3 regions of the Paenibacillus sp. M2 genome follow, and region 1 is predicted to be linked to each of the others. Evidence: riboswitches for the same ligand, from Rfam matches in the RefSeq annotation. Region 1 holds a riboswitch; each other region holds the start of a gene.
What was found. A riboswitch is a leader RNA that binds a small molecule or an ion and turns the genes downstream of it on or off. The one in region 1 is predicted to bind S-adenosylmethionine.
Positions count from the first base shown of each region.

Region 2: another riboswitch for S-adenosylmethionine. It lies ahead of metA (homoserine O-acetyltransferase MetA); the one in region 1 lies ahead of ACETMN_RS27815 (methionine ABC transporter ATP-binding protein).
Region 3: another riboswitch for S-adenosylmethionine. It lies ahead of mmuP (S-methylmethionine permease); the one in region 1 lies ahead of ACETMN_RS27815 (methionine ABC transporter ATP-binding protein).

Region 1 is NZ_CP169648.1:6,081,275-6,085,941, reverse strand. It holds gene ACETMN_RS27825 (COX15/CtaA family protein) at 309-1,247, shown strand; gene ACETMN_RS27820 (Cthe_2314 family HEPN domain-containing protein) at 1,452-2,168, shown strand; SAM riboswitch class I at 2,307-2,448, shown strand; gene ACETMN_RS27815 (methionine ABC transporter ATP-binding protein) at 2,575-3,609, shown strand; gene ACETMN_RS27810 (methionine ABC transporter permease) at 3,610-4,269, shown strand; gene ACETMN_RS27805 (MetQ/NlpA family ABC transporter substrate-binding protein) at 4,345-4,667, shown strand, end outside.
Region 2 is NZ_CP169648.1:1,986,210-1,990,876, forward strand. It holds gene ACETMN_RS09185 (HRDC domain-containing protein) at 1-229, shown strand, start outside; gene corA (magnesium/cobalt transporter CorA) at 301-1,236, opposite strand; SAM riboswitch class I at 1,688-1,811, shown strand; gene metA (homoserine O-acetyltransferase MetA) at 2,047-2,964, shown strand; gene ACETMN_RS09200 (PLP-dependent transferase) at 2,989-4,176, shown strand; gene ACETMN_RS09205 (trans-sulfuration enzyme family protein) at 4,173-4,667, shown strand, end outside.
Region 3 is NZ_CP169648.1:6,362,568-6,367,234, forward strand. It holds gene mmuM (homocysteine S-methyltransferase) at 1-495, opposite strand, end outside; gene mmuP (S-methylmethionine permease) at 473-1,885, opposite strand; SAM riboswitch class I at 1,978-2,079, opposite strand; gene ACETMN_RS29190 (Ger(x)C family spore germination protein) at 2,150-3,352, opposite strand; gene ACETMN_RS29195 (GerAB/ArcD/ProY family transporter) at 3,349-4,449, opposite strand; gene ACETMN_RS29200 (spore germination protein) at 4,483-4,667, opposite strand, start outside.

The sequences.
Region 1 (4,667 bases):
ATGTATGACAGGTTCATGTTGTTAAAGGGTATACTAGATGAAACGCCATTTCTCTTGAAATAGGGAAATGGCGTTTGTGTGTTCTGAACTCTGTTTAAGACACAATTCAACTGGCTATCCCCCAAATAACATAACCCCAATGACCTGCGGGTCATTATTTCACCAGACGTTAACATTTTGTCACAAAGCGCGACGTCAATGAACATTTTATCCGGTATAATGAATTTAGTTGTGAAATAAGTGTCAAAGTACCGAAACAAGCGGAGAATATTCTTCGCCATCTTAAACCAACAGCGGGTGAGAAAAAATTGAAACACTTAACTTTGTTTAAATGGTTAACCGTATTAACCTGTCTTGTCATGTTTCTGGCCACTTTTGGTGGAGGCATCGTAACCAAAACGGAATCAGGCCTTGGCTGCGGAACAGAATGGCCTTTATGTAACGGAAAACTCGTTCCGGCACATACTGTGGCTTCACTCATTGAATATTCCCACCGCGCTGTAAGTGCACTGGCTGGACTGTTGTCCATTGCCTCATTTGTTGCTTTTCTGCAGTTTGGCAAGTCACGCCGTGACCTGCAATTGTTTTCTTTCTTAACTCTGGTATTTGTTATCGTCCAGGGAATCATGGGTGCTTTTGCCGTCGTCTTCTCCCAATCTTCAGCAGTCATGGCACTGCATTTTGGCTTTGCACTGATTGCTTTTGCCAGTTCTCTAATGATGGCACTGGGCATAAGGCAGGAGGCTAAAGATGGCGGATTGGAACGCCTGAATAAATACCCTCGGGTTAGCAAAAAATTCAGGAATCTGGTCTGGTTCTCCACTATTTACACATATCTCGTGGTATACACGGGTGCATTTGTGAGTCACACGGATTCTGCTGGCGGATGTTCCGGATTTCCGCTCTGTAACGGGCAGATTATTCCTGAGCTTTCGGGTGGGGTAGCGGTTGCTTTTGCTCACCGTGCAGCAGCAGCGTCGCTCGTGATTGTTATCGCAATTCTGGGTCACTTCGCTTACCGTAATCATCCGGACAACAAGGAAATGCGGACCCTTGGCGTGGTATCCGTTGTTCTCATCCTGATGCAAGTAGTCATTGGTATTTTCATGATGGTGACAATGAACCGTCCGGAAGTATACATGTTTGTAGCTCTCGCTCATATGCTGGATATCGCCATATTATTCGGAGTTTTAACGTATATGAGTTTCCTGGTGTACAAGCTGCATCGCCCGGCTAATCGTTTCTAAGATATAGATCCATTCTTTTTCCAAAGGTACTTGGGCTAAATATGAAAGTCCACCATCCAGTGATGTACATCATTGGACAGGTGGACTTTGTTTGATGTCAGGGGGATCAGGGCAACCTATGGCAAGCAGCAATTACACGGAATGGATGATGTGTTACGTTTACGGTGATGAATTCTTGTTGATTTGGAAAAGAGGAGGTTAGATATGCTGCGAACGTTGTTGGGGGAAAAGCCACGTATAAACGAAGGTAAATTGAAGGCAGCGATGGACGCAATGGCGCATACGCTTGAGTTATTTCAACGACAAATGCATGTGGACCATGATCCCACGCATGACTATCGGAAACTGTATGTGTGGACTCAGGGACTTATCTCCTCACTGGATGAACTAGAGCAAAGCTGTTTCGCTGCTGCTCATTTTCGCAATAAGGTCGTTGCAGGCTCAACGGATGATATGACGGCGACTGAAAAAGCAGAGTATGCACGGTATGTGTATTTCTACAAAGATGGCTTTATCCGCTGCTTTGCCATCCTGGATAAAGTGGGTACGGTACTAAATGAAATATTCCAGTTGAATACTTCAAATACCAAAGCGCATTTTTCTTATTTTACAGTGTTAAGGCAGTTCGATTATGCGAGGGAGCACCATGATCTTGCGTTGCAATTAATACAGATCAAGGACTCTTATCGTGAGCCGATGAGCAAGCTGCGCAAACGACGTAATATGGAAATTCACTACATGAACTCAGAAATGCATGATGACCTGTGGCAGTTACACCAGACCTTGCAAGGTAAAGTGAAATTGGAGGATTTGAATCAGCATGTGCAGGAAATGCGTCAGGGCGTCGATATGGTCTGTGAAACGTTAACAGCTTCTTATCGTTATATCAACAAAATATGGAAAAGAAATAATTCCCTTTGACAAATCGGAATACTTGGAATATACTGAGTTTCAATTAGAGTGTTACAATGACGAAGAATGAACTGATATTTCTCAAAAGTTACATTCACATTATAAAGCATAAACTACATGAACTTATAAAATCCTACAATAACATATTTCTTATCGAGAGCGGCGGAGGGACAGGCCCGATGAAGCCCGGCAACCGATTTGTAATGACATGATACATGTATCATTCGTTATAGATGTTAGGTGCTAATTCCTACAAAATGGTGCAAGGCACGATTTTGGCAGATGAGAAGGTATATTCTTTCACGTGAAGAGCCCTCTTTGTTTCTGCAAAGGGCTCTTTTTTTGTACTTTAAGGGGAGTTTTCCTTTAGATCGGGTAAAGATACATGTAGGTGGTTGGAAAGGGGCAAGTGCGATTGATTGAATTAAAAGGTTTAACGAAAACGTACGGCAAAGGGGCAAAATCTACAACAGCGTTATCCGAGCTGAATTTGAACATCCAAAAGGGCGAAATCTACGGCGTGATTGGGCATTCTGGAGCGGGCAAAAGTACATTGATTCGCTGCATTAATTTGCTAGAACGGCCTACGGAGGGTGAAGTATGGGTTGATGGGATCAACCTGACTGAACTGAGCAAAACCGAACTGCAGCAACAGAGACGCAAGATCGGGATGATTTTTCAACACTTTAATCTGTTATCTTCGGCAACGGTATATGATAATGTGGCTTTTCCGCTAAAGCTTGTGAATACACCAAAGGATGCCATTGATCGCAAAGTGAAGGAAATGCTCAATCTCGTTGGCCTGGAGAACCATAGCAACAAATATCCAGCTCAATTATCGGGTGGACAGAAACAACGTGTGGGGATTGCGAGAGCACTTGCAAGTGATCCGAATGTACTTCTCTGTGATGAAGCTACTTCGGCACTTGATCCGCAGACGACAAATTCAATCCTGAAGTTATTGCTCGACATTAATGAAAAGTACAACCTTACGATTGTGCTGATCACACATGAGATGCATGTCATTCAGAACATTTGTGACAAGGTGGCTGTCATTCATCAAGGTGGCATTGTGGAACAGGGACCTGTAACCGAAGTGTTCCTGAAGCCGCAGCATGCGATTACGCGGGACTTCATGATGCGTGACCATGAAGCTGGACTTGCTCTGGAAGAGACCGCTCTGGCGAATGCAGGCATTGAATTGCAGGCAGGTGCTGCTTCCAAACTTGTGAAGATATCCTTTCTGGGTAACAAAACGTATGAAGCGATTTTGTCGAGGACGGTACGTAAGACGGGTGTGGATTTTGCCATCCTGCAGGGTACAATCTCTACGATTAAACAGGTGCCTTATGGACAGCTGACCGTTCGGTTCGAGGGTGATTCCATTGCGATTGATCGGACGATATCAGAATTAACCGCAGAGGGACTTGATGTGGAGGTGCTTCGTTAGATGGATTTTTCAACCGTACGTTGGGAAGAGGTTGGTAAAGCCTCTATTGAGACGCTGCAAATTTTGGGTGTATCAGGCTTGTTCACCGTAATCTTTGGTTTACCGCTCGGAGTTCTGCTGTTCATGACAGCCCGATCTGCTTCGATCAAATCACGGACGGTGTACATTATATTGTCCTTGATTGTGAATATTTTGCGCTCAGTCCCATTTATCATATTGATTGTTGCTCTTATTCCATTCACTCGTTCACTCGTCGGTACAGCTACAGGAGTGTTAGGTGTTATACCACCTTTAGTTATTTCAGCAGCTCCTTACTTTGCTCGATTGGTGGAGACGACGTTGCGAGAAGTTGATCGGGGTGTCATTGAAGCGGCACAGTCGATGGGTGCATCGACCGGACAGATTGTAAGACGGGTATTACTGCCTGAAGCGTTACCTGGTTTGGTTGCTGGGATAACCATTACCATCGTTACCCTTGTCTCTTACACGGCGATGGCGGGCATGGTTGGTGGTGGAGGTCTGGGAACGCTGGCAATCAACTATGGGTATTATCGTTATCAAAATGAAATCATGATTATATCCGTAGTGTCGATGATCATTCTTGTGCAAATTCTCCAGATGGCTGGAGATCGCTTGGTTACATTTTTCACCAGGAAATAACACATAGATAACATGATGGATATGCATTCATGCGGACGCCACATGAAAAAAATGATTAGAGAAGGGGTTTTACACATGAAAAAATGGTCATTCGCTCTACTTAGTCTTATGCTGATTGCGGTTCTCGCAGCTTGCGGAAACAATAAGGACGCCGATAGCGGCGCAGATAATTCAGCAGGTGCACCACGTACAGTTGAATTGAAAGTTGGAGCTTCACCTACACCACACGCAGAGATTCTGGAAAGCATCAAGCCTGAGCTGGAAGCACAAGGTATTCGTTTACAAGTCGTTACGTTTAATGACTATGTACAACCAAACCAGCAACTTGCTGATAAAAAATTGGATGCAAACTTCTTCCAGCACCAGCCTTATCTGGACACAGAGAATAAAGAACGTGG
Region 2 (4,667 bases), 3.2 Mb from region 1:
CACCGATTGTCTTCTTGATGTGGAGCTGGCAGTGATGCCAGAGAACGAACAAGAGGCCGTATGGAGTGCGTATGAGGAGCTGGGAGATACGTTCCTGAAGCCAGTATTACATAAGGTGTATGGAGGAGAGAAACCCGATGGAGGAAGTCTGGAGCAGGTCTATGAAAGACTGCGCATGATTCGGATCCGCTTCCGTCGGCACGCAGAGACAGAGAAGAATGTTGGTTAATGATCAGAAATGAAAAAAGACGAGGCGTTTCTCCCGGAGGAGCGCTTCGTCTTTTTTCATTTCATACGAGTTCATACCCAGTCTTTCTTGCGGAAAATGAAGAACATGCTCAGGCCCAGTGTAACCATCAGGCCAATTACAACAAAATAGCTGTATTTCCAGTTAAGCTCTGGCATATTCGTAAAGTTCATGCCGTATATACCGGTAATGACCGTCAGCGGCATGAAGACCGTGGTAATGGCGGTAAATACACGCATGATCTCATTCGCCCGGTTCGCAATACTGGATTGGTAGGCTTCTCGCAAGTTGCCCATCAGGTCGCGATAAGTCTCAAAGGTTTCAGATATTTTTACAGCATTCTCATAGATGTCACTGAAATACTTTTGCAATTGATCATCGATGAGACGCAGATCTTTTTTGTTCAGGGTGTTGATGACCTCTTTCTGAGGTCCAAGGACTTTTTTCAGCCACAGAATCTCACTGCGCAGCCCGATGATTTCATTCAGATGTGACTTTTTGGTGTGCATCAGAATGTCTTCCTCAAGCTTCTCGATCCGTGCTTCAATTCGGTCACCTACGGTGAAATAATTATCAACAATCAAGTCAACCAGCAAATACAGCAGACGATCCGGTGTGCTGATTTCCTGTTCCCACAGGATGGGTTTCAGTGTGCGCAATTCGCTGACCTTTTGCTTGGTAACACTAATAATGAAATGTCTGCCGAGGAATAAGTTCACCGCACGTAGAAATATCTCTTCATCATCGAAACGGATGCTATTAATCACAATAAAATAATGGTTCTCATAAATTTCAATCTTCGGACGTTGTTCTTCGTCACTAAGACAGTCTTCCACAGCCAGATCATGCATCAAGAACAGCGGCTGAAGTACCGCCAAATCGTCTACGTCTGCATCAATCCAGTAAAATCCTTCCGCTGGTGGAGTCAGCGCCTGCTGAATGTCGTCCACCGGAATAAATACACCGTTGTTTACCAACCGGATTTTCATCGTTAATCTACTCCTTCTGCACCCGCCAACTTGGCGGATATTATCATTATGGGCGCAAAAAGAACAAATCAGCCGGTCGGCAGCGGAGCCTGGAGATCAGGGCTGCGTTCACTATAAAATCAAACGGAAGTCACGTCCCGCTGCCGGCATGCTGATGTCAATTCTCTATGCAGTTTGTCGGAATTCGGCTGCCAGTCAGGCCTCGGGTCGCCATCCATTTAATATGTCACCTCTCACATAAGGGTTTATAACACCTTGTTTAGTATACCGCTGGTACAAGGTGCTTTCAAGCGCAAAAATGTGTCTATTTCGCGCCCTGAGGCAGTGTATGACAACGGATGATGAACGGTTCCGATCTGGGAAGCAGACATCGAACTGCATCTTGACGTGAGGGCATTAATGTAATAAAGTAGACGGTGAACCATATTAAATTACAATCTAATACAGCGAAATCTTATCAAGAGTAGGTGGAGGGACTGGCCCGATGAAACCCGGCAACCGGCGGTATACCGCACGGTGCTAATTCTTGCAGCGACTAAGTGTCAAGTGGCACTGTTGTAACTGAGAGATGAGAGAGGCGCATATCTATTTTACATATGACCTTTCTCGAAATCCGAGGAAGGTCTTTGTCATATGCCCCGACTTCTCAGCAGTGATTTTCGCTAAGGAACTTGAGGTTGTTTGTAACGTTGGATGAAAGAACAATTCAATGTTTTTACAAGCTCAAGGCAGTCTATAACTGTATTGATGTGAAGACATCAAGCCAGGGTGGCTGCATCTATCTATGCACAAGGAGGAGTTAGATTTACTATGCCAATCAAAATACCTGATACTCTACCAGCAAAAGAAGTACTTGAAGGAGAGAATATCTTCGTCATGGATGAAACTTCTGCATATCAGCAGGATATTCGTCCACTCCGTATCGCTATATTAAACCTGATGCCCACAAAGGAAACGACCGAAACACAATTGCTTCGTCTGGTGGGAAACACGCCTATTCAGGTGGATGTCGTTCTCGTACATCCCAAATCCCATACGTCGAAGAATACGTCTCAGGAGTATTTGGATCTGTTCTATAAAACCTTCGATGAGATTGAGCACCGCCGTTTCGATGGAATGATTATTACGGGTGCCCCGGTGGAACAGATGGATTTCGAAGACGTGAACTATTGGAATGAAATCCAGGAGATCTTCGAATGGACCAAAACCAATGTGACTTCAACCCTCCACATATGTTGGGCTTCCCAGGCAGGTTTATACCATCATTTTGACGTACCCAAGGTTGCACTTGATGAAAAGTGTTTTGGCGTTTTCCCACATACCATTAATAAACCACATGTTCCGTTGTTGCGTGGATTCGATGAAGTATTCAACGTTCCACATTCCCGTCATACGGAAGTGAGACGCGAAGATATTGAAAAGAATGAGAATTTAGAGATTTTGGCTGAATCCGAGGAAGCGGGGATCTTCCTGGTTGCTACCAAAGACGGCAAACAGATTTTTGCCACAGGACATGCCGAGTATGACCCGTTCTCATTAAAGTGGGAGTATGACCGGGATGCAGCCAAAGGGTTGGATATCGCATTGCCTAGACATTATTATCCGAATGACGACCCTTCCCGTGTGCCACCGGCTACTTGGCGCGCTCATGCCAACTTATTATTCTCTAACTGGCTCAATTACTATGTGTATCAAGAAACACCTTATGATATTGGTCCGCAAATCTAATCGAGATTACAGGAGGATGCAGCAATGGAAGACAACAACAAGTTGAAAATCGAAAGCCGCTTAGCACAAATTGGGTCCATCAATGAACCGGTAACAGGCGCCATTAACTTTCCGATCTATCAATCCACTGCGTTTCGCCACCCGAAGCTTGGACAAAGCACGGGGTTTGATTATATTCGTACGACTAATCCAACCCGTAAAGTATTGGAAGAAGCCGCTGCAGCGCTGGAGTCCGGTGATGCAGGGTTTGCCTGTAGCTCGGGAATGGCCGCGCTGCAAACGATTTTTGCCATGTTTGGTCAAGGGGATCATCTGATTGTATCGCTGGATCTGTATGGTGGAACCTATCGTCTGCTGGAACGTATTCTGTCCCGTTTCGGCGTAACTGCCAGTTATGTGGACACGAATGACCTTGCAGCACTGGAGAAGGTTCGTCAGCCGAATACCAAAGCGGTATTTATTGAGACACCAACCAATCCACTGATGATGATCACCGATGTGGAAGCCGTTGCTTCCTGGGCGAAAAGTTACAACCTGTTGACCATTGTTGACAACACGTTGTTGACTCCATTTTTCCAACGTCCGATTGAACTGGGTGCCGATATCATCATTCATAGCGCTACCAAATATCTGGGTGGACACAATGATGTGCTCGCTGGACTAATTATTACCAAAGGTGAAGCGTTATCTGCAGAGATGGCGTTCTTGCATAATTCCATTGGAGCGGTATTGTCTCCAAGTGACTCCTACCAGTTGATGAAAGGGATGAAAACGCTGGCTCTTCGCATGGAGCGTCATGAGCACAATGCACTTACTATTGCTAAATACTTGCTTGAGCACCCAGCGGTGGTTGAAGTGTATCATCCAGGCCTATCCGATCATCCGGGGTATGAAATACAGAATAAACAATCCACCGGTAACACAGGTATCTTCTCTTTCAAAGTGAAGGATGCACGTTATGTTGAACCGTTGCTGCGTCATATCAAACTCATTGCTTTTGCCGAAAGTCTCGGCGGAGTTGAATCACTCATGACTTATCCCGCAGTACAGACTCATGCAGATATTCCGCTTGAAATTCGTGAAGCCGTAGGTGTGGATGACCGTCTGCTCCGGTTCTCCGTAGGCATTGAACATGCAGATGATCTGATTGCAGATCTCGGCAATGCTCTGACAGTTGCACAACAGGAAGTGGAAGGAGGCGTGCACTCATGAGTGAGTCCAACAACAAACCCAATTCCGAGTTAAAATTTGATACCAAGTTGCTCCATTTTGGCGATGAAATTGACAAAACGACTGGAGCATCGAGTGTACCGATCTACCAAGCATCAACATTCCATCATTTTGATATCTTCAATCCGCCTCAACATGATTACAGTCGTTCGGGTAATCCGACACGTCAGGCTTTGGAAGATTACATCACATTGCTGGAGGGCGGGGCACGAGGTTTTGCCTATTCTTCAGGGATGGCTGCGATCTCAAGCGTGTTCATGATGTTCTCCGCAGGGGACCACATGATTGTAACGGAAGATGTATATGGAGGTACGTATCGTTTGCTTACTTCCATATTAAGCCGTATGCAGATCGAGACAACCTTTGTAGACATGACCAATATAGATGAAGTAAAAGCGGCACTCAAACCAAACACCAAGGCAGTTTATATGGAGACACCGTCCAACCCTACACTGCGAATTACGGATATCGCT
Region 3 (4,667 bases), 280 kb from region 1:
GGACCCGGCAATAATTGGACGTAGACGAAGACAATTTCCTTCGCGATCCCCTGTACGATCTGTTATATACTCCTCATTCTCCACCGTCTCAGCACGTACCGAAGAAGCTTCTACAAGCTGACTTGTCGAGCTTTCTCTCCCTACTAGTCTACTCTGCACTTCTGCCCACACGTCATCTCTCGCCTGTGCAGCCAGTTCCACCGTCTTGCGGATCAGCTCCAGTGCTGCCTGTTCATCGATCCCTCTCTTGCGGAAACCATCCACCGTCGCCTGATAACTGGATGTAATCGCACAGTCGGCTCCTGCTCGAAAATAATCTGCATGGACCTGAACGATAACATCCGGATTCTCAAGTAACACACGAGCAGACCATAGTGGATCATCGAGATCACATCCATGCTGTTCGAGTTCCGTTGCCAGCGCTCCATCCAGAATCATGACCGGATGTTCACGCAGGATCTGTTCTAAGGGGTTAGTCTGTTGTGCTTGCGTCATGTACTTGTCCTCTTTTCTTATTCACACGTTCTGTCAGATAATAAGCAGCGTAACACACTGCAATAAACGGAACCCCACAATATAGCGCAATTCGCTGTGTCGGGTCAAAGGCAATACCTATGCATGAAGCCAGGCATAATATAAATGAAACAATTGGTACCACCGGATATAGTGGTGTGCGGTAGACCAGATCTTTGACCGCATGTCCTTCCCGGATATATTGTCTGCGGAACATGTATTGGGAGACACTGATACTCATCCATACCGCAACGACAGCCAGACCTGAAATGGAAACCAGTGTAATATACACGGTACCTGGCGCAATGATGCTGGACAGCAAGGCCAACGCACCACCCACCATACTAATCAGAAGTGCATTCAGCGGTACCCCGCTTTTGGTCAATTTGGCAAACCACGGAGAGATCGTTTTTTTGTCAGCCAGAGACCAGAGCATCCGTGAAGATGCATATAGGCCCGAATTGGCAGCAGAGAGAATCGCCGTCAGAATAACAAAGTTCATAATGTCTGCTGCATAGGGTACACCCACCCGCTCCATTACCGCTACAAACGGACTTTCCAGTACACTGGCATCCGACATGGGCAACAAGGCCGACAAGATAATAATCGTTCCGATGAAGAAAATAACCAAACGCCACAGCGTTGTATGAATAGCTTTCGGTATCGTCTTTTCCGGGTTCTCCGTCTCACCCGCGGCAATGCCGATTAACTCGGTGCCTGAGAAGGCAAAGTTTACAGCAAGCATGGTCATCAATATGGCTGTAGCCCCATGAGGGAACCACCCGGATGCGGTAATATTCGATAGAAATGGAGCCGGTTCAGAATCCGCCATGGGAATGAACCCAAACATGGCTGCGCCACCGATAATAATGAAGATTACGATAGTCACTACTTTTACAGATGAGAACCAGAACTCGGATTCCGCAAATAATTTCACCGTTAATGCATTAAACAGAAAGATCATCAGTGCAAAGAGCGCACTCCATATCCATACGTTCACCGATGGGAACCAGCGCTGCATCAGCAATCCAGCGGCTGTGAATTCGGAGCCAAGCGCAACAGTCCAGGTTAACCAGTATAACCAAGCCACCGTGTAGCCTGTTGCCGGTCCGATATATTTGGCTGCATAACTATGAAATGCTCCCGTCTCTGGCATATGAACAGACAGTTCACCAAGGCAGAGCATCACCAGATATACAACGATGGCTCCGATTAGATAGGACAGAATGGTTCCCAGTGGTCCCGCCTGCTGAATGGTGTAACCTGAGCTGAGGAATAATCCCGTTCCAATGACTCCTCCGAGAGAGAGCATGACCACATGCCGTGCTTGCATTTTCCGCTGAAAATGCCCTTTGTCGTTGTTGTTTTCCATACCAGCTGCTCCCCTACTTCTTCATCCAGAAAAAACAAAAAAGACCCACTCTGCCTAAAGAGTGCGCCGTTACTGACAAATAAAAACAAACGCTCCTATCTATCAGGCTTTCACCCGCTGGAATTAGCACAGTATCCTTCAGATCTGTTGCTGAGGTTTCTAAGGGCCAGTCCCTCCACCTCTCTGGATAAGAAAATGATTTTTTACTAATATAGCGATCTATCATGAATGTGTCAACATTTAAATAATAAATGGCACACCTCGCTATTCCGTGGAAGACCCCGGATTGGTGATGGTGGTCTTTACCTCATACGTGATCGGCACGGTGCTAAAAATTTTATCCCAATCGTCTTTGACTTTTTTCCATGTTTTAGGTTCTTTAATACGCAAGCTATCCCGAAAATCCGCAACATCTACTTTATAGGTATGCTGCAGTTTGTATAACACCTGTCGAATCTGTTGTTCAGCCAGTTCAGCAAATTCTTTTTCCAATTCTCTGAGATAAGCACCTTTTTCCTCTTCCTCTGGAGCACGCCAATCCTCCATCAACCAGCCTTCGGATTCAGTCTTCACATGGAATGAAATATCATCGCCAACCACTTTTGGAATTATTTTTGTTTTTTTCTTCTTCATTTCATATACAACAGTGAATCCCGCTTTATTGTATGTCTTCAAGATGCCTCCTTTTTCTTTAGGTCTGATCCACGACAGCCCTTCTAGATCCGTTTGGCTGAGTTCCCCGATGAATTTGGTCGTTTTCCCATCAAAGATACTGGCACCGGAGAACTTGTCCTCTCCATTGAAGTTCAGTACATTCTGGAGCAAAAAGCTGGAACCGGATTGCATTTGTGCATCTAGTTTGGAGAGTAAAACGGGGTCCAGGATTTTATTGGACAAGTACGAATTACCGGTAATACCTGTAAGATAAAATGCTGGAATCCGGGAAGGATCATCTGAAGTCAGTACATCAGCAGCGCGATGATGGCTAATCAGCACCAGACAGTTAGGACGAATATCGTTATCCCGAAGTACAAAATCCAGCAGCTGGTCCAGACCATACTTTTTGGCGATATCCTTGGACACAACGATAACCTTCAGATGATGCCCGATGAGCGGATGATCTCGCCTTAGTGCAAACTGACGAAAGATTTGCAGCAAGGAATCTCCGGTAAGCTGTTCATTGGAGTAGGACGTTTTACCAGAAGCAGGTGACCCGGATTGTTGGCTCTTCTGACTGCTGGAGTTACCGGGAGCAATCTGTACCGTGGCTGTCACATTGTTCTGCTTGGAATACGTTCCTCCCTGATTAGCGATGTTTTTCTCAAATTCCGTCTCTTTGCCAATATCGATCCCAAGACCAACGTATACACTTAGATCCTCTATCTCCCGACTGCTCCAACATCCGGATATCGTTAAGAGTATGCATAATACAGTGGCTAAGCGTAACAACATACGGAATGTAATCATGCATGCTTGCCTCCTTTTTTACGAATCAGACTTAACAACAGTAGTACCAGAGGTAAAATGGCAAACAACCATACGGACACGTTACCCAGCATATCTCCTAGCTCGAAGGTATCATCCACGGTCTTGGGCATCATTGCTATCAGATAGATGAACGGAAGCAGACCGTACATAATACCTTTGATTTTTTTGGAACGGAACAAATCACGAATACCCACCGACGCGCAGTAATGTGTGATCGCTGTAGTCGAGAAAATTTGCATAATCCAGATGACCAGCAATAAGGATTCGAATCTTTCGAATATTAAACCTTGTATCTCAAAGCTTCTTACCAAATCCAGCGTTGGCCAGGTTCGCGTTTTGATCCCGTCAAGGGATAAACTGCCTATGACCATGACAACCGTGATCAAGTAGATAATGGTGGATATGAATATCCCCCAGCTCATTGCTTTATTGCTTTTCTTCGGATTTTTCATATAGGCAGTCATGACTAACATCACCTCATAGCCCGTATAAGACAATAGTGATGGTTTTAGCCCTTTGAAAACGGGCATAACCCCATCACCGAGAACGGGTCTCAGATTGCCTATCTCGAATAACTGATTACTGAGCAAAATTTCAATTACAAATATAATGATCGTAATCGGCAGAATAATCTCGAACACGCGTACAATGACACCAAGCCCACCCGAGATCATATATATACCGATCCACATGAAGACCATAACAATTGCCCAGGTGGGGGTGCGTTCGAGTAGATACATTCCTGTCACATCAGCCATGACTCTTACTTCAAAAGCTGCAATGACCGTGAAATACATAATCATAGCAAATCCCAGTATGTAAGCAATCCAGTTCCCCGTAATTTCACGGGTGAACTGGAACACGGTTTCCCCCGGAAATCTGCGACACAGGGTAACCATAATTATTCCAATACCTGTAATAATCAGTCCAGACAGTATAATGGAAATCCAGACATCTGGTGTTCCTACAGCCTTGCTAGTTGTTCGAGGTAACGTCAATATCCCGGCACCAAGCATGTAATTGACAATAATTACAACGGCCTGTGTCGTGGTTAGCTTTCCTTGGGAGCCATTCACTTTAGTTCACCTCCAGACCTTCTGTGAGTTAGCTTATTTTTTTCGGTCCTGATCTATCGGATTTGTCATTTTGGGACGCATTCTCATCATATTTAGCGGTGCACGGATAACGAAGTCCTTCCATTCATTGATGTGATAAGGAACCGCTGGTGCCACATAAGGTACGCCAAAGCTTGAGAGTCGTGCCAGATGCGTACACACAAGCAGAAAGAACATAA